Regions from separate parts of the Vreelandella halophytica genome, predicted to be linked through region 2. Evidence: predicted binding sites of a transcription regulator. Region 2 holds the regulator's gene; the other holds the start of a gene.
The links. The regulator PhoB, encoded in region 2, activates phosphate uptake and scavenging genes when phosphate is short. The targets are predictions, from matches to a motif close to TGTCATANNNNTGTCANA.
Positions count from the first base shown of each region.

Region 1 (11,482 bases), 1.4 Mb from region 2:
GCCCAACGCCGAGACCATCATCGGTTACGGCGCGTACGCTTTCGTGATCGCGGGCGCGGCGCTTTGTCTGAACCTTTCGGGCTACCTGGTCGGCATGGCCTCGCGGCTGGTCACGCGTGACCGCAAGGAGATCATCACCTACCTGTTCACCGTCAGCAAAAAGGAATTCAGCATTGCCGCGGCGTTCGTGGCGGCCTCCGGTTTGCCCTCGGAAGTCGCGATTCCCGCTGCCTTCTTTGCGGTGATTCAGATGATCACCTCACCCATCGCGGCCAAAATACTGGCGCGGGACTGAAAACCTCTTCAAAAAGACGGGGAAATAATCAACTCAGAAGGACGCTGGTCACTTTATTGTCATTGGTTGTCGGTCATGCTGGGTAAAGCTTAGTCAGAGAGCGATGGCGCTTTACTTCCTACTGAGGGTAAGACGATGACCGAAGCGACGACAAGCGTAGCCGATCATACTACGCGCGACGATGAAGAAAGCACTGCGCGGGGCGGGCGAGCCACGCATTGGCTAACGCTGCTGTTGCTGATTTATTGCCTTATTTGCGCGGTTTCGGTGATCGGCGACGGTTTCAGCACCGCCACGGGTGGCCAGGCCGAGCAGCTTTTCGAGTTCGCCACCAATCCCTTGGTCGGGCTCATGGTCGGTATCGTGGCCACCTCGTTGATTCAGTCCTCCTCGACGGTAACCTCCATTATCGTGGCCATGGTGGCCGGCGGCTTGCCGGTGGCGATCGCCGTGCCCATGGTCATGGGCGCCAATATCGGCACTACCATGACCAATACGTTGGTGAGCTTGGGGCACGTGCGCAATAAAGACGAGTTTCGCCGCGCTTTCGCCGCCGCCACGGTGCACGACTTTTTCAACTTTCTGGCGGTGGCGATTCTACTGCCGCTGGAAATACTCTTTAGCCCGCTGGAGCGTATAGCGCTGCAAGTAGCCGAGCTTTTCTACGGCGATGCCAATCTCTCCATGGACAACGCGGACCTGTTGGGTTTTGCCACCGACCCCGTCACCGGCTCGGTAGAGAGCCTGGTCTCGGGGTTGCCTACCATACTGGGTGGCATCGTCATGATCGCGATCGGCATTACGGCCATCTTTTTATCCATTCGCTACATTGGCAAACTGCTCAAGAAACTGATGGTGGGTCGTGCCAAGCGCATCATGAATAATGCCATCGGGCGTGGCCCGGTAACCGGGGTCATCTCCGGCACGCTGGTGACCATTCTGGTACAGTCCTCGTCGACTACGACCAGCTTGATGGTCCCGCTGGCGGGCTCCGGCACCTTTACGTTAAGGCAGATCTACCCCTTCACCCTGGGCGGGAACGTCGGTACCACCTTTACCGCTTTGCTGGCTGCAACCGCCGTGAGTGGCGAGCACGCTATGCTGGCGTTGGAAATCGCCCTGGTTCACCTCTTCTTCAACCTCTTTGCCATCCTCATCATTGGCGGCCTGCCGTTTTTACGCCTGCTGCCCGTCAAGGGGGCCCGGCGGCTCGGCGACCTGGCCGCCGAGCGTAAAACATTGGCGGCCGCCTGGGTGCTGGGTGCTTTCGTTGCGCTGCCCGCAGCGCTCATTGCCATCACGACGATGTTAGGATAACGCCATGAGTTTCGAACAACACTTGGAAGGCACGTCAACCGCCGAGCTCAAGGCCATGTTGAACGACTCCGCCGAACTGATAGAAGAGATCAGAAACGAACTCGCCGCCCGCGAGGACCAGCACCGCGAGATCGAGTCGATGGATACGCTCATTCACGAGGCCCGGCCCAGGCTCCAGGAAATTCGCGGCTTTTTTGCACTGGTGCTCAGCGAGCTACGCGAACGCCGCGGCGAGCGCTGATATTCAGCGCATGTAAGGCCCTTCTGAAGTTTCGCCATCACCGAGATGATCTTCTTGTCGGTGGTGGCGACTCAGGGCGCGGGTGATCGCCCCCGGTTTTCGATGATGTAGCGGCAGACAAACTGGCAAAGACGACACGGCGTCCTTGTCACCAGGATGTCACGTTGATGGTGCAGACTAAAGCGTTTAGGGTCTGTCTGAAAAGTCGACGAGCGAAGACAAGACAAGGCAAAAATTGGCGAAAAACGGAGTTTACATGTGTAAATGAGTATTTTGATCGGACTCGCGCGCGAGCCAATTTTTAACGCCGTATTGTCGAGCGCAGGCACTTTTCAGACAGAGCCTAGCGCTTTGATGCGTATAAGCCGCTGGAGCGTCTCGCCATGGTAGAGACGGCCAAGCGCCGGGCAGAGAGTAACGTCATGTACCATCAACAAAAAATACGACGCGGCCAGCTGGGGCAATGGCTGGCGCTTGCGCTACTCGTTTATTTTCTGATTTGTGCGGTATCCATCGTCGGCGAGGGTTTCCAACTGACCCTGGGCGATCAAGCCGAACAGCTCTTCGCCTTTGCCACCAACCCCTTCGTGGGGTTGATGATCGGCATTATCACGACGGCGCTGATTCAATCCTCCTCCACGGTCACCTCTGTGATTGTCGGTATGGTCGCCGGCGGGCTGCCCGTGGCCCTGGCGGTGCCCATGATCATGGGCGCCAATGTGGGCACCACCTTGACCAGCACCCTGGTAAGCCTTGGCCATGTGAAAGACGATAACGCGTTTCGCCGCGCCTTTGCCGCCGCGACGATGCACGACTTTTTCAACCTGTTAGCGGTTGCCATCCTGCTGCCCATCGAGATTCTATTCAGCCCGCTGGAGCGCCTGGCCGAACGCGTGGCGGTGCTCTTTTACGGCGATGCAGACCTTTCCCTCGAGCGCGTCAATTTCGTCGGTCAGGCGACCGATCCGGTCGCGGATTTTGTGGCGAGTGCGCTTTCGCGTCTTCCGGAGGTGGCGTTGGGCGCCGCCCTGATCCTTGTGGGGGTCGCGATGATCTTTCTTACCATTCGCTACATCGGCAAGCTGTTATCAAGGCTGATGGTCGGGCGCGCCCGGCAGATCATGCTCAGCGCCATTGGGCGCGGCTCGATCACCGGCGTTATGTCCGGCGCGCTGGTGACGATACTGGTGCAGTCTTCGTCGACGACCACCAGCCTGACGGTGCCCATGGCCGGCTCCGGTGCGTTTACCCTACGCCAAATTTATCCCTTCACGATTGGCAGTAACCTGGGGACCACCATGACCGCGCTGCTCACAGCGACGGCCATCAGTGGCCCCACGGCGCTGCTAGCGTTGGAAATCGCGCTGGTGCACCTGCTGTTCAACGTGTTTGCCGTGCTGATTATCGGTGGAATACCGTTTTTACGCCTGCTGCCGGTCAAAGGTGCCCAGTGGCTGGGCCGGGCCAGCGTCGAACGCAAAGAGGTCGCCGGTGTGTGGGTACTGGGCGTTTTTATCGCGCTGCCCGCCTTGTTGATTGCCATTACCGTCATAGCCGGATAACGCCCTGAAGAGCGCGACGAGCGGCGAACGCGCAAACGTTACTCCGGACCGGCCGGGTCGAATAGATCGCCCTGAGCGCGGGGCGCTCTGAAATCCCGGGTATTGAGACCCTGCTCGGCCCGGGGCTGCATACCCCACTGGCGGCTGGCGCGCTTGAAACGCTGGTCGATCATATCGACGAACACCCCTTCGCCGCGAAAACGCTTGCCAAACGCCGCCTCGTTGGTTTTGCCGCCACGGCACTGGCGAATCAGGCTCATTACCTTGTCGGCGCGCTCGGGGTAGTGGGTGGTCAGCCACTGTTCGAACAGCGGCGCGACCTCACGGGGCAAGCGCAACAGCATCCAGTTTGCCGTGCGCGCGCCAGAGCGGCTCGCGGCCTCGATTAGCCGCTCGATCTCGTGATCGGTAAGCCCGGGAATCACCGGCGAGACCAGCACACCCACCGGGATACCCGCCGTGTTGAGCTCGCGGATCACCTTCAGCCGCGCCTGGGGCGAGGCCGCGCGAGGCTCCAGCGTGCGCTTTAAATTCGCATCCAGGCTGGTCAGGCTGACCAGCACGCGCACCAGGCGGTGCTCGGCCATTTGCGCTAAAAGCTCGATATCGCGCAGAACGAGTGTGCCTTTGGTCACCAGCATGACCGGATGGCGGCATTGGTATAAAAGCTCTAAAAGGCGCCGGGTGGTTTGGTGTTTCGCCTCGATGGGCTGGTAGCAATCGGTATTGCCCGACAGGTTGATAGGGCGGCAGGTATAGCCCGGGTGGCTGAGCTCCTCTTTCAAACGCTCGACCATGCCCGTGCGGGCAATCAGTTTCGTCTCGAAATCGAGCCCTGGTGACATATCCCAATAGGCGTGAGAAGGGCGGGCAAAGCAGTAGATGCAGCCATGCTCGCAGCCGCGGTACGGGTTCAAGGAGCGATCAAAGGAGAGATCCGGCGAGCTGTTCCAGGCAAGCGCGCTTTTACTCGGCTCTTCGCGTATTTCGGTGGCAAGCGAGGTGGGCGCCTCTTCCTGCCACCAGCCATCGGACTCGTATTCGCTTTGCGAGAGCGCGAAGCGGTTATGGGGGTCGAAGGTGGCGCCTCGGCCTTTAAAAGGCGCCTTGCCTTGGGGCGTAAGAGGTTGCGCCATTGCCACATCCTTATAGTGTATATAAATACAGTATATAACGATGCCTCTACAGCGCAAGTGCCATCCTTAACTGCGTAATTTTATAAAAGTAGTGGCCAATATTTACCAAACTGTCATTAGTGGCTTTTAGGTTAATTAGCGGGATCACAGCCAGTCGGGAAAGTTATAGGCAAACGTTCAAACGCAGTGCGTTGACCGTCGTCATTAGTGGTATATCGCCGGGGCGTTTTAGTATGTTTTAGAACACATCGAAGAACCGTATCATGGGAATTTTTTAAGGAGCATTCGATGCACGCTTTCTCCGTTCTCCTGATACGTGTTCTTGCCATCTATCTGGTGGTTTCTCCGCTCTACACTTTAGCTTTCTCGCTTCAAAACATCTTTACGGCAGAGTTGGAGTCCCCGTGGCTCCCCGTGATGGTGACAAGCCTGGTGGTACCTCTTTTGATCGGTGCGGTACTCTGGCTGAAGGCGCCGACCATTGCGCAAAAAATACACCAAAGCGATACCCAGGCAGATGCATCCGTTGACGAAGCAGGGCTTGTTCGCGCGGGCAGCTTCTTGATCGGCGTCTATCTGTTCGTTCAGCAAGTCGGCAATGTAATATCGCGCTGGGAGTGGGGCGGAGGCGTCACCTACGCCTCTTTGGCCGTTTTAATACTTAGCCTGGCCCTGATGTTGGGCTCGAGCTTCTTGCAAAAGCTCTTTTACCGCTTCAAACACTTCTAGCGCTAAGCGAACTTGACATGCGAGGGCGACGCTATTTCGGTAACATACCGTGTAACGTCTTTTCCGTGAAGGCGAGGGGCTCGCTGTATTGGATGTAACTGCCGTATCAAGTCAGGTCACCGCCGTTTGAGCCCGCGGCGTCAAGTCACCGCTATCTGTTGAAGAGGTTTAAGATGAGAACACCCCACGACGTGCTGAATGAGTGGATGCAAGCGATCAACGACGCCGATGTAGAAGCGCTGCTCGCCCTCTACGATGACAACGCCGTACTGATCCCGACCTTCTCGAACCGAATCGCCAATAACAGCGAAAAACACCGCGACTATTTCGAGCGCCTCGGCGCCCGCCCGGGTTTGAGCATCACCCTGCACGAAAAAACCCTGATCATTCAGGAAATGTCCGAGACGCTCTGCTCGCTGACCGGCCTTTACAACTGGCGCTTCGAGGTCGAAGGCGAGCTCTTGAACTTCGAGGCACGCTTTAGCTACGTGGTCGACCTTTCCAAGGAAGCGCCCATTCTTCATCACCACTCCTCGCAAATCCCCCGCATGCTGTAAGACGGGTTCACATCCTACGGGGCGCCCGGCGCTTCGTAGGATCAAGCCAGGCCGGGCCCTCCGTTTAGCCGCTTTTGGCCCGGCCGCCAGGCTTAACAAGGAGCGCCACGCCATGCACGCCTTACCCGCTTTACTCATCATCGACATGCAGCGCGGCATGCAAGACCCCGCAGTGGGGGAGCGCAACAACCCCCAAGCGGAAGCCAATATCCAGCGCCTGCTGGGGGGTTGGCGCAAAGCCGGAGCGCCCATCGTGCATGTCCGTCATATTTCCCGCTCACCGGATTCACCGTTCTGGCCCGGCCAGCCCGGCGTCGAGTTTCAGCCAGCGCTCGAGCCACTAGCCAGCGAGCACGTGGTCGAAAAGAATGTGCCGGACGCCTTCATCCACTCGGGGCTCGAGCGCTGGCTACGCGTTCGCGATATTGGCCGGCTGGTCGTGGTGGGCGTGAGTACCAGTAACTCGGTCGAAGCCACCGCCCGCACGGCGGGTAATCTGGGTTTCGCCGTACAGGTAGTCGCGGATGCCACGTTTAGCTTCTCCAAACGCGACTACGCCGGCACCCCGCGCACCGCAGAAGAAGTTCACGCCATGTCGCTTGCGAATCTGGAAGGCGAGTATGCGGTTATTAAAAGCGTCGAGGATATTTTGAAAGAGGCTGAAGACGCAGGCGCTGATAAGAGCGCACCGCCAGTTTACGAGTAGCCCGCGCTACACTTTTATATCGATACTGAGGGTTATGGCGCTGCTCGCTTCGCTTGGCACGTTCTAGATGGATGAAAGCGCTGATGGCCCTGTGCCAGCATGTTTGGATATGGCAAATTATACTTGGTGGCACATACGTGAATTTTGGGTATTCAGGCAAAATTTGCTTTCGATAGAATCTATAGGGTAGTTTTGATCAAGGTGGTTACATAACTTCAATGAACGCGCTGGCAGGTTCATTGAGGTTATGAAGCTGGTTATATAATCACTGTTACGTGAACCTAAAAACCGTTCGGTTTTTTTTATTTTAAAATTTAATCTAATGGATGAAAATATTAATGAAGTTTAAAGTTATTCCACATGGTAAACGCGTGCCGACTAAAGGCGTTAATCAGGCATATTTACAGGTAGATCGCTGGAATGACTTTTCATTCGTCACAATGTTTTATCTATCAGTGCATGACCAAGAAGGAAGTTTCCATAACATCGGGAACATCAAGATAGGATTCAAGGGGCAAGATATCTCAGTTTCAACACGCCAGAAATTAGAGGATGAGTTTATCGAGCTCGATGGTGATTTTTTTTCAGTTGGCGAAAGTTTAGATTTCTACAAAGAATTATCTAATTTACCTAAAAATTTGAAAGAAAAACTACTTTCTTCTTTAAATGATATTGTTTTCGATCCAAAAATAATTGATGGTGTTCAAGAGGAGGAGGTTTTTAAAGTCTCTCTTTTGAGAGATGCCAGCTTAACATCTATTAAAGGTCAGTTTTACAGGGTTCTTTACGGAAAGGCTGAGTTGACAAACTTTAATTTCGCATTTGAACGATCAAGATGTGGAGCTATGGCATCTATTAGATTAGATTTCGATGTAATAGAGAGCTCGACACCAAGTACAAATATTCATGCTTTAATTGGAAGGAATGGATCTGGCAAAACGACAATTTTAAACGGAATGATCCAAGCAATCACGAATCCTGATGATACGATTGGCCAGTTTATCGATACTAAATATAGAATAGAAAGACCGATAGAAAGCGACTATTTTAGTAGCTTGATATCTGTGTCTTTTAGCGCTTTTGATCCTTTTGATCCTCCTGAAGAGCAACCTGATCCAAGTAAAGGTACATGTTATTTTTATGTGGGTTTAAAAAATGGAGACAAACAAGGTAACCTAAGAACAATACCTGAGCTTAGGGCCGACTTTGTTCATAATTTAGTTGATTGCTTCAGAAAAAAAGATAAGTTGTTTCTGTGGCGTGAAGCTATTAAGAAATTAGGATCGGATGAAAACTTTGAATCTGTAGGATTGAGTGAGTTGGAGGATGTTTACAAGCAATTGAGGTTGAAAAAAAAGCCGGAACAGGTGGATAGTGAAGAGTTTCGGAGTTTATTACTTTTTGAAATTAATGGTTATTTGAAAAGTTTAAGCTCAGGTCATTCTGTTGTTTTGTTTACAATTACTAAGATAGTTTCAGTTATAGAAGAAAAAACGCTTGTTTTGATCGATGAGCCAGAAAGTCATCTTCACCCACCATTATTATCAGCGTTTGTAAGGACGCTTAGTGAGCTGCTTTTTGATCTAAATGGTGTCGCTATAATTGCTACACATTCCCCTGTTCTTTTACAGGAAGTACCAAAATCATGTGTTTGGAAGATTAATCGAGTAGGTGATACTTTAAAGCCTTATAGACCAGAAGTAGAAACTTTTGGTGAAAATGTAGGAGTGTTAACAAGGGAGGTTTTCGGTTTAGAAGTGGTAATGTCGGGCTACCATAATTTGATGTCAAAAGCTGTAGATTCAGGGAGGTCATACGAAAATATTATCAATGATTACGAAAATAAAATAGGTCTAGAAGCTCGATCCATTCTAAAAGCAATGATAATTCATCGCGATAAAGGGTTAGAGCATTGAGAAAATTAGACTACCCTTTATATGATTTTGAAGATGTGCTGAACGCTTGTGCTTCAGGTATGGGGCAGGTAAATGTGAGGAATGATTTTCGATCTACTATTCCGCTTTTTATTGATCTAGGCTTGCAATACGAGCAGTTGCTGGAAAATGGAGAGTTACATAATTTTCCTAAAATTGAAAATCTTAAAAGAAAAACGGTCGTTATACCTCCATTAACCAAAGGAAAGTTGGTTAATTTGTACGAAAATAATCTTCGGAATAAAGAAAAGCCAGCAAGAAGAATATATGAATCGCTATTAGCATCTGCAAACGAAAAATGTCCTTTCTGTGGAGATATTGGGCACCCTAAAAATCTAGATCACTTTTTGCCTTTGGCCCATTATCCTCAGTTCTCTGTACTGCCAGTGAATTTGATACCGGCTTGTCGTGATTGCAATATGGGAGAGAAAGGGGACGACTTTGCCGATCAAGCCGAAGATCAGATAATACATCCTTTTTTAGACAAAGAAATATTTTATAATCAGCAATGGGTGTTCGCACGATATATCAATGATGGTGGTGGAGTAGTAGAATATTATGTTCAACCGCCTGCTGAGTGGCAGGAAGTTGATAAATCCAGAGTTAGTAAACACTTTCATGATTTTGACTTAGGCCGCAGATATGGTATCGAAGCGGGTAAACACCTAAGCGAACTGATTGATCAAAGAAATTCATTCTACAATGTAATGGGCAGAAAAGTTCCATTGGAGGAGTTAACAGAAGATCTAGTTGATGTTCTATTTGCTCCTCTAATTGAAGGGGGGACATTTGCTAATCATTGGAAGAAAGTGATGTATGGAGCGTTGTCAACGTCACAAGAGTTTTTGGTACCCTAGGAAATAGCAAATAATTTATTTATTGTACTTAACAACTCAAATGATGCGTATGCAGTATGATTTCACCCGTGTTTAAAACGTTATTCTTAAAATTCAGAAATAGCCCGTGAGAAAAATAATCATTTTTGGCAACTCAGGTTCCGGGAAGTCTACGTTAGCTCAACATCTGCGGGATCAAGGGCTCGCCCATCTCGATTTAGATGTTTTAGCGTGGCTTCCCTCGAACCCGCCCGAAAGGCGAGCAGTAAATCAGGCGGATGAGCACATTCAGTCTTTCATTCGCGAACATGATGAGTGGGTGGTAGAAGGCTGTTACGCGGATTTGCTCGAACGGGTAGCGCCGTTCGCAAGCGAGGCGGTTTTTATGAATCTGCCGGTTCACCTGTGTCAGGCAAATGCCAGAAACAGACCCTGGGAGCCGCACAAGTACACATCCAAACAAGCACAGGATGATAATTTACCGATGCTGCTCGATTGGATTGCCGGATACAGGGAAAGGGATGGCGCTCTTTCATACCGTGCCCACAAGGCGCTTTTCGAAAGCTTTCAAGGCAAAAAGAGTGAGCTCACCTGCAACGCGAAAAGATATAACCCACCGTCCGTGAGCTAAGCTGAAAGCCCATGTTTAGGCTCTGTCTGAAAAGTGCCTGCGCTCGACAATACGGCGTTAAAAATTGGCTCGCGCGCGAGTCCGATCAAAATACTCATTTACACATGTAAACTCCGTTTTTTCACCAATTTTTGCCTTGTCTTGTCTTCGCTCGTCGACTTTTCAGACAGACCCTAGCCGAGTGTTAAATATCCATGATCGATCACGATAAATTCCAAGCGTTGGTTAAACAGCTTTATGCCACGGTCGAAGAATTGCAGGCCATGTTTCCGGGTAGGCATTTTACGCCGGACGGTCATATGGTGGGCAGTTTAGGTGAGTGCCTTGTGGCCGATGCCTACAATCTTCAGTTGCGGGCGGCCTCCAACAAAGGCCATGACGCGGTCACCGAAACCGGTTTGGAAGTGGAGATCAAGGCCACGCAATCCAACTCGGTTGGATTTCGGAGCCAGCCGAAGCATGCGATTATCATCAAGATTTTGCGGGATGGTACATTCGAGGAAATCTACAACGGGCCAGGCGCGCTTGTTTGGGTGCAGTTTCAAGGTAAACGGTTACCGAGTAACGGCCAGTTTCAAGTTTCTCTCAACAAACTCCGCCAACTCGATCAGTTTGTGGCTCCAGCCGATCGCGTGCTTCAAGCCATTTAATACCTCGGGTAGTACGCGAGCGAAAGCGGCAGGCAGATAGCTTACCGCTGGGGGAGAGGCTTCGTCTTGAAGTACTAAACCTTAATATCGATACTGCCAGTAGCAGCGCTAGCGTCGACCGTTGGTGTTGGCAGTAGCTGGCCCAAGGTTGAGTAGAGTGCGTTGGTCTCTGCCTTGGCGAGCGAGCCATCCACCTTGTCCATATCTTTTTCGGCTTGCTTTAACTCGCGGCGCGCTTCTTTATCTTCCAGGCGCAGGTAGATCTTCAGCTCGCTCATCGCTTCCTGAAACTCTTTTTTTGCATCGGTCAGGATAGAGCGCAGCGCGTGTTCGCTGGCGCTAATGCTCGGGGTGCGTTCAGTGGGCTGGGTGGTCGAAGGTGCCAGGGTATTTTGCGCTAAAACATCGCCAGGCGCCTGAGATTGCTCACTGCGCTCTTGCTCTTCAGTGTTTTCCTCGTCGTTTGGGGTCTCCTGAGCGAGATCTGCCTCGGCGCTTTCAAGCGTGGCGTTGGCGGATTTCATATCGCTTTCGGCGCTGGCCGCCTCACTTTCCACGTTTTCGGCGGATGGTACCGGGGCAGCGCCGTTAGCCCCCTGGGCTGCGTTGACCGTGGGTGCAATTGACGGGCCCGCGGCGCTTCCGCCACCGCCGCCACTGCCTAGCTGGCGCGCTGCAGCGCCAAGTTCCCGCGCGATGCTTTTAAGCTCGCTGGCCATGGATTTAAGCTGCTCGGGCGAGGCGAAGCGCATCATCGCCTTGAGCGTTTCCAGCCGCTGCTTTAAAAAGCCCACCTTTTGCGAGGCGTTCTGCATCGCCGACTCTTTAGGGCTGGGCAGCGATGCCAGCGCTTCAAACGCCTCTTTCTGCTTTTTAAGGCGTTTGCTC
Region 1 covers NZ_OZ309107.1:1,350,612-1,362,093, forward strand. The annotation lists gene ACWHXT_RS06365 (bile acid:sodium symporter family protein) at 1-295, shown strand, start outside; gene ACWHXT_RS06370 (Na/Pi symporter) at 431-1,612, shown strand; gene ACWHXT_RS06375 (hypothetical protein) at 1,617-1,853, shown strand; gene ACWHXT_RS06380 (Na/Pi symporter) at 2,237-3,415, shown strand; gene ACWHXT_RS06385 (PA0069 family radical SAM protein) at 3,454-4,551, opposite strand; gene ACWHXT_RS06390 (hypothetical protein) at 4,840-5,280, shown strand; gene ACWHXT_RS06395 (nuclear transport factor 2 family protein) at 5,454-5,837, shown strand; gene ACWHXT_RS06400 (cysteine hydrolase family protein) at 5,950-6,543, shown strand; gene ACWHXT_RS06405 (AAA family ATPase) at 6,882-8,459, shown strand; gene ACWHXT_RS06410 (HNH endonuclease) at 8,456-9,334, shown strand; gene ACWHXT_RS06415 (shikimate kinase) at 9,441-9,944, shown strand; gene ACWHXT_RS06420 (DUF6998 domain-containing protein) at 10,139-10,594, shown strand; gene ACWHXT_RS06425 (hypothetical protein) at 10,669-11,482, opposite strand, start outside.
Region 1: ACWHXT_RS06380 (Na/Pi symporter) is a predicted target of PhoB. The motif match lies at 2,000-2,017, and genes of this name have one in related genera.

Region 2 (11,482 bases):
TTGTACAGAAAATGCAACAAAATGTTACTTATGAATCAGAGTTTTTCTCAACTACGCCTTCCGGAGAAGTTTCTGCACCCTCTTCGGTTGCAGTACCCATTGAGTCTGGCTCACCGATGGTTTCATCGTTGGGGCCTTGGGTGTGATGGTCGGTTTCGAGCTCTTCCTGAGTGTAATCCGGGTTGTCATTGGTGTTCATATTGACACCGGATGACTCGTGCGCCGGATCCTGCTCGACCATGCTGTCCTGGTTTTCCTCGATCGACGAGTGATCGGTGGTATCTGCAAACGCCATCGGGCTTGCCAATAGGCCAAACGAAATACCTAGAATACCAGCTTTCTTGAGTAGCTCCTTGGACATCATATTCCACCTCCTGAATCGCTGTGGTTACCGCTTAAAGTAAGAAAGAGTACCTTTCGGTCGACTACTTTGAAGCAGCTGTCTTTCTTACCAAAAGCTTTGCAGAGGCTGTGCCAAACATGGCATAAAAATTAATATTACTTTAAAAACAAGAACTTAAAATATTACAAGTCTTATACAGAAAGCTGGACAACGGCGTTTGCATCACTAAAAAGTGGCTAATAATGACACATAGACAATTTGTGACCCAATCTTGTATGCCATTTTGACACACTGTACAACTTTGGTCTCATATACCTAGGTCTGAGCAATTCGCGAGACGGGAAAGACGCAGCGAAAACGCGCCCCCTGCTGAGGGTGAGAGTCGATTTGAAGCTTTCCGTCGTGGCGCAGCAGGACGTGTTTCACGATGGCAAGCCCGAGCCCAGTACCACCGGTGGCGGTACTGCGGCCTTTATCCACGCGGTAGAAGCGCTCGGTCAGGCGGGGAATATGGACCGGGTCGATACCGTGCCCATTATCCTCCACTTCGATACAGACGCCGCCGTCGGGAAGGGGGGCGTAGCGCAGCGTGATCTCGCTCCCCCCGGGGGCGTAACGCACGGCGTTGAACATCAGGTTGGAAACGGCGCTTCGAAGCTCCTGCTCGCTTCCGATCAGCCGCGCGTCGCTTTCGATCACAAGCTCGATACGCTGGGGCTCGGTGTGCTGCTGCTGGGAAAGAGCGTTGGCATCCTGGTGAATGCTTTGTAAAAGCGGCGCCAGCGCCAACGGCTGATGATCCTTGCCGCCCTGGTCGATTTCCAATCGGGAAAGCAGTAGCAAGTCATTGACCAGGTTCTGCATACGCAGGGTTTGCGCCTGCATTTGGCCGATACTGCGCCCCAACCGGGGCGGCAGCTCGTCTTTTAAATCGCTGTAGGTTTCCAGGTAACCCGAAAGCACGGTAAGCGGCGTGCGTAACTCGTGGGACACGTTGGCCACGAAGTCACGGCGCATCTGCTCCAGGCGGTGCAGCCGGGTAATATCGCGCGCCATTACCAGACGCTCGTCATCGCCGTAGAGCGTGATTTGATACTCGAGAATACGCCGCTCGTCGATCGGCGAGGTAAGCGTTAATGGCTCACTGTACTGGCGCGCGGAAAAGTAGCGCACGAAGGCGGGATCGCGCAGCAAATTGGTAATGTGCTGGCCACGGTCGTGGGCGGTTTGCAGTCCCAGCATCTGGTGGGCGGCGCTGTTCCACCATTCGAGATCGCCGTGGCGGTCGAGCATGACCACGCTGTCGCGCATCGCCTCAGAAGATTCCTGAATACGCGCAAGCGTGGCTCTTAGTCGGCTTTGCGTGATCCGCTGGCTTTTCTGGTAGCGGTAGAGTCGGTCCAGCAGCACACCCCAAAGGCCCTTGGCCGCGGGGGGCTCTTCGTTGGGCGTGAAGGTCAGCCACTGATGCAGAGTACGCAGTTGGCGCAGATGATAAAAAAGACACGCCCCCAAACCCGCTGACAGCCCCAGCCCCGGCGAGCCAAACAGCCAACCCAGGACGACGCCGAGGGTGGCCAGACCCGCGATACGCCAAAGCTCTCGGCTCCACAAACGCACGCGCTACACCCGGGCGGAGAAGCGGTACCCGGTGCCGCGCACCGTTTGAATCAGGTTCTGATGGGCATCGCCCAGCGCCTTGCGCAGACGGCGGATATGCACGTCCACGGTGCGCTCTTCGACGTAGACGTTGCCGCCCCATACCTGATCCAACAGTTGGCTACGGGTGTAGGCGCGCTCCTGATGGGTCATGAAAAACTGCAGTAAGCGATATTCGGTGGGCCCCATATCCAATGCCTTGCCGTGAGCGCTGACCCGATGGCTTACCGGATCGAGCATCAAACCGTTGATTTCGATGGGGTCTTCCACGCCGCGTGGCGTCGTTCGGCGCAGCACCGCTTTCAAACGCGCCACCAGTTCGCGAGGCGAAAACGGCTTGGTGATGTAGTCGTCTGCCCCCGCTTCGAGCCCCTGGATCTTGTTATCTTCTTCGCCCTTGGCGGTCAGCATGATGATCGGGATTTCGGCGGTCGCCTCTTCGCGCTTCAGCCGCCTTGCAAGCTCGATCCCGCTGGTGCCCGGCATCATCCAGTCAAGCAGCAGAAGGTCCGGCTGATGGTCCACGACCAGGGCGTGGGCGTCCTGGGCATTGTCCGCTTCGAGCACGCGATAGTCCGCCATTTCCAGCGCCACCGCGATCATCTCGCGAATGGGCGCCTCATCATCGACGATCAAAACGGTCTTGGCGGTCATTGGCGGGCCTCACGGTGTCCAAACGAAAGTGGTTCGATGACATATCGGTGACAATCACACCATGGGCGGGTGACAGTTTTATGACATCCCCGACATTAGCCTGTCACCGGCCACCAGCTCAAGGCCAGCCCGGCAAATACCAGAAGACCCGACCAGTGGTTGTTCAAAAACGCCTGAAAGCACGCGTCGCGCTCGCGGCCAACGATCAAGCGCTGCTGATGCACGAAGGTCACCGCCATGGCCACAAGGCCCAGCCAGAAGAATCCGCCAAGCCCTACACGCCAGCCCACCAGCGCCAGCAGCGCAAGCGTGGCCGCCTGCAGCAGCCCGATGATCAACCGGTCGGCCTCGCCAAATAGCACGGCGGTCGACTTGATGCCGATCTTCAGGTCATCGTCGCGATCCACCATGGCGTATTGGGTATCGTAGGCAACGGTCCACAGTACGTTGGCCAAAAACAGGACCCACGCCTCGAAAGGCACGTAGCCCAGCACCGCGCCGAACGCCATGGGGATCGCCCAGGAGAACGCGGCGCCCAGTACCACTTGCGGGAAATGGGTATAGCGCTTCATGAAGGGGTAGATAAACGCCAGCGCCACACCGCCCAACGAGAGGGCCACGGTAAACCAGTTGGTCAGCAGGACCAGCACGAAGGAGGCGGCGACCAGCAAGATGAACAGCAGTTTGGCTTCGGTCTCGCTGATACGCCCGGTCGCCAGCGGCCGGTTTTTAGTGCGTTTGACGTGGCCATCGAAGTGGCGGTCGGCGTAGTCGTTCACCACGCAGCCCGCCGCGCGCATGGTGTAGACCCCGGCGATAAAGATCAGCAGCACGCCACGCCCCGGCACGCCTTCGCCGGCCACCCACAGCGCCCAAAGGGTCGGCCACATCAAAAGCCAGGTGCCGATGGGCCGGTCCAGGCGCATCAGGGTGATGAAATCCGCCGCCCGAGACCACCCGGTAGGGCGCAGCAGTGAACGATCCATGCTTACCTCTCAAAGACAAAACGCGCGTCTAGCCTAGCGCGAAGCCATGCCAAGATCATCCGCCATCGTGGATAAAAAGGCCTCCTGGACCAATAGCGCCAGGCCGGCGTGATAAAAGACCGAACGCCGCGCCCACACCCCGGCCGCCCCAGGAGGACACAAGCGGCGGGCAAACGCTGGCCGCTGGCGGGTGGCAAAGAGGGGCCCGCGTACAAGATCCGGCTGGCGAAACAGCCAGCTCCCCAGTGAACGTTCGCCAAGGCGCTTTAGGTGTTGCCCCTGAAGCTGCTCGAGAGGCGCCACCGAACGCGCCACAACCCAAGGGGCGTCATCCACGCACAGGGCCACTTCACGAAGCCAGGCCAGACGGCGCGGCGCCAGGCCCAGTGCCAGCGCTTCGTCGCGGGTGGGCACCCCCACCGTTTGGCGCAAAAGCTGCACGCGAAAGGGGTTGGGCTGGCCTGCCGAGACCAGCCGCTGGGTCAGGGAATCGGTCGAGGCCACCCACTGCCACCAGGCGGCGCTCATGGCCGGGCGCAGCGCGTTCACGGGTTGCCAGCGCGCGTAGGGGGTAGGGTGCAAAAGGGGTGAAGCCACGCGGCCTCCTGGGCGGTCAAGTCGTTGAAGCTAGTGTAACATGACGTTCTAACGCACTTTTCTCAACGACATTTTCTTGAAGACCGTTCATTTAAAGACCGTCATTGAAAACATCATGGTTCCAACACTGGGTGATGGCATGACCCACTCTTTATCTCAAACCGAAAAGCCGGTAGATTTGATCATCCTGGGCACCGGCATGGCCGGTGTCGGTCTGGCCCGGGCATTGCGGCGCCAAGGTGACACCCGCTCGATCACCCTGGTAAGTTTCGACAGCGGCGATGAGTACAGCAAGCCACTGCTCTCCACGGGCTTTGGCAAACGCCTGGCGCCCGAGGCACTCGCCAGGCAAAGCGCCGACGAGGTGGCCCGCGAGCTCGACGCCACGCTGCGCCCCCATACCCATGTCACCGCGCTCGACGTCGATAGCCGGCGCCTGACGCTTGCCAACGGCGAGCAGCTTGCTTTCGAAAAGCTCGTGCTGGCCACCGGCGCCAGCCCACGCCTGGCCCTTGACGTGCCCGACACGTTGACCGGGCGCTTTTTCAGCGTGAACGACCTGGACGACTACCGGGGCTTGCATGAAGCACTGGCTTCGCGCAGTGCCCGGGTGGCGGTCATTGGCGCAGGACTGGTCGGCTGCGAATTCGCCAACGATCTGCACGCCGCGGGTCACCAGGTCACGCTAATCGCCCCGGAAGCCACGCCGCTACCGCGCCTTCTACCCGCGCCGCTTGGCGAGGCGCTGGGCAGCGCATTCGAAGCGGGCGGCATTGCCCTGGCGCTGGGCCGCACGGTAAGCGCTATCGCAGCGGATGAACACGACGATCTGATGCTCACCCTCGATAACGCCGAAACCTGCCGCGTGGATGCCGTGCTAATGGCCACCGGTCTGACCCCGCGCACAGCGCTTGCTCGCCAGGCGGGGCTTGACGTGTCGCCAAGCGGTATCCAGGTGGACCGCTACCTGCAAACCTCGAACGCTGCGATCTACGCGCTGGGCGATGCCGCCTGTGTCGACGGCGTCAATGCCATGTACGTACAGCCCCTTCAAGCCAGTGTGAAGGCGTTGGCGGCCACCCTGGCCGGCACCCCAACCCCAGTAAGCTTTGGCGCCTGGCCGGTGGTAGTGAAAACGCCGCTGCTGCCCGTGGTGGCCTACTCCCCGCCTGCGCCCGTCGCGCAGTGGCGTATCGAGGGCGAAGGCGATGCGCTCGCCGCCCTTGGCGAAGATAAAGATGGTCAATTAGTCGGGTTTGCGTTGACAGGCAGTTGCGTCAAAAGGAAAGTGGAGCTTTCCAGAGCGGTGCCTGCGCTGCTAGGCTGATCCACGACCGATTGGTGATCAGGCCATAAAGTTAAAACACTCGTTTGTTTTCAATAACACTCATAAGCGTTACGCTTACTTTTTCTATCAGGGAGACCCCTTTTATGCGCAAACCTGAACTCGCCGCTGCCATTGCTGAAAACGCTGATCTTTCCAAAGACAAAGCGGGCCAAGTGCTGAACGTCATTCTTGATGAAATCACCAATAGCGTGGCCAAGGGTGAAGACGTGGCCCTGATCGGTTTCGGTACCTTCACCGTGCGCGAACGCGCCGCCCGTACCGGTAAAAACCCGCAAACCGGCGAGCCGCTGAAGATTCCGGCCAGCAAAAACGTGGCGTTCAAGCCCGGTAAAGCGCTCAAGGACGCCGTTTCCTAATGAAACTCCGGCTAACGCTGTGGCTACTTGGCTTGATGCTCAAGCGAGCACTGCGGCGTAAGCCGCGTTTCAAAGAACAGCTTGAGCGTATGCGCAGTCTGGACTGGGGCATTGCCACGGAAGACCTCGGCACTGCCCGCCACTACCGAATGACGCCTAACGGCATCGACACCGGTAAAGGCCTGCCCATCGACCTGGACCTCGAACTACGTTTTCGCGACCAGGACGCCGCGCTGAAAATACTCAAAAAACCGACCCAGCAAGCCTTTCTGCACGGCATGATGAACGGCGACGTACGCCTGGTCGGCGACTCCAGCGATATGAACAAGCTGCAGAAGCTTTTGAAGTATTTGTAACGGCTAACAGCCCGCCCCTGCCAAGGGGGCGGGCTGTTTTAGTCTGCTGCAAGCTGATCGCCACGTTCAAGCTTACGCGTTGCTGAGCGCCTCTTCGAATAGCCGCCAATACATCCATTACGCGCCGGTTTGCACCTTTTTGGATGTGCCTGATGATTGCCACCCTCGTCCCAGGCCAAACGCCCTTTACCCCGCTATACCAGCACCTTTCCTTACATGTGTATCCGAATAAAAGTCCAAGGCAACGGCTTTATGTCGCGTTGGCCAATGCATCGGTGAAATATCCTAAAGTAACCGCTTGATAGGTGCGCCATAGCAACCCATGCGCCGCCATTGTTATACTAACGTCTAATAAATCAAACGAAGAGACGCCATGCCGATCCTGCGCCGCCTTTGGACCCTGGACAAGTTCGCCTACAGCCTGCGCGTGTTTATCGCCTTTAGCGGGGCGCTGCTTTTTAGCGTGCTGCAGGCCGACGTGGCGCTGGTGATTCCGCTGTTTTTGGGCATTATCGCCTGCGCGCTCTCGGAAACCGACGATAGCTGGCAGGGCCGCCTGCAGGCGCTGGTGGTCACGCTGTTATGTTTTGCGCTGGCCTCTTTTATCGTCCAGTGGCTGTTTCCCTGGCCGTGGCTGTTCGCGCTGGGCCTGGGGGTGTCGGCGTTTACGCTGATCATGCTCGGCGCCATCGGCCAGCGCTACGCGACGATCGCCTCGGGCACGCTGATTCTATCGATCTATTCGATGATCAATATCGAGCAGCACGGCGGCGTGGATGCGGACGTGGCCTCGCGCCAGCTTCTGCTGCTGGCGGGGGCGGCCTGGTACGGGGTCATTTCGGTCATCTGGTGCGCGCTTTTTTCCCGCCAGCCGCTCAAGCAGAGCATGGCGCGGGTCTACAAAACACTGGGCGAGTTTTTGATTCTCAAGTCGGCGCTTTTTGAGCCGGTGCGCGGGGTGGATGTCGAGGCGCGCCGAGTGGCGCTGGCGCACCAAAACGGCCAGGTGGTCGCCGCGCTGAACCAGGCCAAGGAGATGATCTTTCGCCGGCTGGAGGGCCAACGCGGTAGCCGTAAACTCAATCGTTACCTGCGCATCTATTTCGTGGCCCAGGATATCCACGAGCGAGCAAGCTCCACCCACTACCCCTACGGCGCGCTGACCGAGGCGTTTTTCCACCACGACGTGCTGTTTCGCTGCCAGCGTCTTCTCGACCAGCAGGGCCGGGCGTGCCGCCAGCTGGCCAAATCGCTGCTATTGAACCGGCCGTTTAGCCATGAGCAAAGCGAGCAGGCGCTAAGGGATCTGCGCGCCTCGATCGACAACCTGCGCGACCGCGGACGCCCGGAGTGGCGCAACCTGATTCACCCACTCAATGCGCTGGCGGACAACCTGGCCACGCTAGAGGCGCAGATCGCCAGCGCCCATAACCCGGACAGCAGCGTGGAGCGGCGCGACAGCGCGCTTTATGACCGCTCGCCGGCCAGCCTCAAGGATGCCTGGAGCCGCGTGCGCTTGAATTTGACGCTGGGCTCGCCGACCTTTCGCCACGCCGTGCGCCTTTCCACCGCGCTGATGGCGGGCTACGCGATTTTGCACTGGCTGGACCCGGAACAGGGCTTCTGGATCCTGCTCACCACGCTGTTCGTCTGCCGACCCAATTTCGCGACCACTCGGCGCTTTCTCTCCCAGCGTATTCTGGGCACGGTGATCGGCTTGATCGTGGGTTGGGCGTCGATCAGCCTGTTCCCCCAGCCTGGCATTCAAAGCATCATCGCGGTGGCCGCCGGGGTCGCGTTCTTTGCCAACCGGGAGCGGCGCTACGTGGTCGCGACCGCCTCGATCACCCTGCTGGTGCTTTGCAGCTTCAACCAGGTGGGCGACGGTTTTAATCTGATTTGGCCGCGGCTGTTCGATACGCTGATCGGCGCGGTCATTGCCGGGCTGGCGGTATTTTTCATTCTGCCGGACTGGCAGGGACGCAAACTTTACCGCGAAGCCGCCAAGGTGCTGACCAGCCACCGCGGCTATCTCGACGAGATCGTCCACCAGTACGAAGAGGGCAAGCAGGACGATTTGAGCTACCGCCTGGCGCGGCGCAACGCGCACAACGCCGATGCGGCGTTTTCGACGCTTTTGACCAACATGCTTCACGAGCCGGGCCACTACCGCAAGCAGGATGCGGACAGCGGCCTGCGCTTTTTGGTGCTCTCCAATACGCTACTGAGCCACCTTTCCGCGCTGGGCGCCCACCGCCACCGGCTGGCCGAGGACGAAGACGACGCCGCGCTGATGCCCCAGGCCAAACGGATTAGCGAGCTGCTGGCGGCGCTGACCGAGCAACTCCACAAGCGCCGGCCCGTCACGGATTTGGAAGACCAGACCCGTGCGCTTCTGGACGCGCTGGGCGAGCCGGTGCAAACGCCCGAGAGCGACGTCAACGCCGTTACGCTTTACCGGCCCATTCAGAGCCAGCTACGGCTGATCGCCGAACAGCTAACGCCGCTGGCGCAGAGCGCCGGGCGGCTGACCCAAACCAAATCCGACGCCTCATGAACCGCTATACCTGGCCGTAGCGCCCGGCCGCCTCGCCCAGCCAGCGGCGCACCAGCACGGCGGTGGCCTCGCCATCGCTTTGCAGCGCCTGGGCAAGGGCCGTAACCCGTTCGAGCAGATCAGCATCGCGCTCCAGGTCGGCGATTTTCATCTGGGCAAGCCCGGTCTGGCGGGTGCCCAGCACTTCGCCGGGGCCACGAATCTCCAAATCTTTTTCAGCGATGCGAAAGCCGTCGGTGGTTTCACGCATCACGCCCAGGCGCTCTTTGGAGCTTTTGGAGAGCGGCGGATGATAAAGCAGCACGCAGAAGCTCTCCAGGCTACCCCGCCCCACCCGGCCGCGCAGCTGATGAAGCTGGGAAAGCCCCAAACGCTCCGGGTTTTCGATGATCATGAGACTCGCGTTGGGGACGTCCACTCCCACCTCGATCACCGTGGTGGCGACCAACAGATCGAGCTCGCCTTGCTTGAACGCCGCCATCACTTCGGCCTTTTCACCGGCTTTCATGCGCCCGTGGATCAGGCCGATGGCAAGCTCCGGCAGCGCGGCGGTCAACTCTTCCCGAGTGACCTCGGCGGCCTGGCACTGTAATACCTCGGACTCGTCGATCAGCGTGCAGACCCAGTAGGCCTGGCGGCCGTCGCTGCAGGCGCGGCGGATCCGCTCGACCACCTCCGGGCGGCGCTCATCAGAAACCACGACGGTTTTAACCGGCGTGCGCCCCGGCGGCAGCTCGTCGATCACCGAGACGTCCAGGTCCGCGTAGGCGCTCATGGCAAGCGTGCGCGGAATGGGCGTGGCGGTCATGATCAACTGATGAGGGGTTAGCCCGCCCGCCTCGCCCTTTTCGCGCAGCGCCAGGCGCTGATGAACGCCGAAGCGGTGCTGCTCATCGATGATCGCAAGCCCCAGGCAGTGAAACTTCACATCGTCCTGGAAAAGCGCGTGGGTGCCGACCACCATGCGCGCCCGGCCATCGGCGATGGCCGCCTTGGCATCCAGGCGGCTTTTGCCCTTGAGTTTGCCGGCAAGCCACGCCACTTCGATCCCCAGCGGCTCGAACCAGGCCTTGAAGGAGCGGTAGTGCTGCTCGGCCAGGATCTCCGTGGGCGCCATGATCGCCGCCTGGCAGTCGCCGGAAAGCGCCGAAAGCGCGGCCATGGCGGCCACTACGGTCTTGCCCGAACCGACATCGCCTTGAACCAGCCTGAGCATCGGTGCGGGCTCGGCCAGATCGAGTTCGATCTCCTCGAGCACCCGGCGCTGGGCGCCGGTAAGCGCAAACGGCAGCTGAGCCAAAAAGCGGGTTTGCAGGCTGCGCCCGGCGGGAAGCCTGGGCGCGCCATCGGCCTGGATACGCAGGCGCACCTCGCGAAGGCTTAACTGGTGGGCCAGAAGCTCCTCGAGCGCCAGCCGCCGGGTGGCCGGGTGCAGGCCCTGGGCCAGGGTATCCAGGTCCACATCCGGCGGCGGCTGATGCAAAAGCGCGAGGCTTTCGTGAAGCCCCGGCAGGTCGAAACGCTCGGCAAGTGCCGGCGGAATCATGTCCGGCAGCGCCTGCGGAGTATCGGTTAGCCTGGCGAGCGCCTGGCTTGTGAGAGCGCGCAGCCGGGTCTGGTGCAGCCCTTCGGTGGTGGGGTAAATCGGCGTGTAATGCTCTTCGACCGGCGTATCGGCGGCGCCGCTTGGGCGGTACTCCGGGTGGTAGATCTCAAGACCCGTGGCACCGGCGCGGGCCTCGCCAAAGGCGCGCAGCGTAACCCCCGGGCGCAGCTGTTGGCTTTGGGCCGGCGAGAAGTGAAAAAACCGCAGACTCAGGATGCCGCTTGCGTCGCGCAGGCGCACCAGTAGGCTACGCCTTCGCCCCTTGACGATATCGCAGGCGGTGACTTCGCCCTCGATCACGGCCTCGCTGCCCGCGCGCAAGAGCCCGATGGGCGTGACGCGGGTACGATCCTGATAGCGCAGCGGCAGGTGAAACAGCAGGTCGCTCACGCGCTCGACCCCTAGCCGCGCAAGTTTGAGCGCTAGCGCCTCGCCGACGCCCTTGAGCTCGGTGACCGGCGCATCGAGCTCGTTCATGGCGCGGGCTGCCGGCACTGGCTGATCGCCTCGATCAAGGCGTCGATGGCCTTGGGCCGAGGGAAGCTCGCCCGCCAGGCAATGGCCACAGTCCGCGAAGGCGCCGGCGCCACGAAGGGCCGGCTTGTCAGTAGCGACTGCTCGTGCTTCTCTGTACCCAACGCCGACTGCGGCAACACCGTAATGCCCAGCTTCGAGGCCACCATATGGCGGATCGTCTCGAGGGAGCCGCCTTCGGCTATCAGCGTATTGCTCGGGCTATTGAGCTTGTGGGTAATCGCCGGGCAGGCCTCCAGTATCTGGTCGCGAAAGCAGTGCCCCTCGCCCAGCAGCAAAAGCCGCTCCTCGAGCAGATCCTCCTTATCGATCGCCTCCCGCGCAGCCCAGGGGTGGTTGCTGGGGATCAGCACCTCGAACGCCTCGTCGTAAATCGCCTTGGTCACCACGTCGGTTTCGGTAAACGGCAGCGCCACGATGATCACGTCCAGCTCGCCGCTTCTAAGCTTGCTACGCAGCGTGCCGGTCAGCCCCTCTTCGATGTAG
Region 2 covers NZ_OZ309107.1:3,764,731-3,776,212, forward strand. The annotation lists gene ACWHXT_RS17435 (hypothetical protein) at 29-364, opposite strand; gene phoR (phosphate regulon sensor histidine kinase PhoR) at 659-1,963, opposite strand; gene phoB (phosphate regulon transcriptional regulator PhoB) at 1,967-2,656, opposite strand; gene ubiA (4-hydroxybenzoate octaprenyltransferase) at 2,752-3,642, opposite strand; gene ACWHXT_RS17455 (chorismate--pyruvate lyase family protein) at 3,676-4,239, opposite strand; gene ACWHXT_RS17460 (FAD-dependent oxidoreductase) at 4,379-5,566, shown strand; gene ACWHXT_RS17465 (HU family DNA-binding protein) at 5,671-5,943, shown strand; gene ACWHXT_RS17470 (hypothetical protein) at 5,943-6,299, shown strand; gene yccS (YccS family putative transporter) at 6,673-8,856, shown strand; gene recG (ATP-dependent DNA helicase RecG) at 8,861-10,939, opposite strand; gene ACWHXT_RS17485 (hydrogen peroxide-inducible genes activator) at 10,936-11,482, opposite strand, start outside.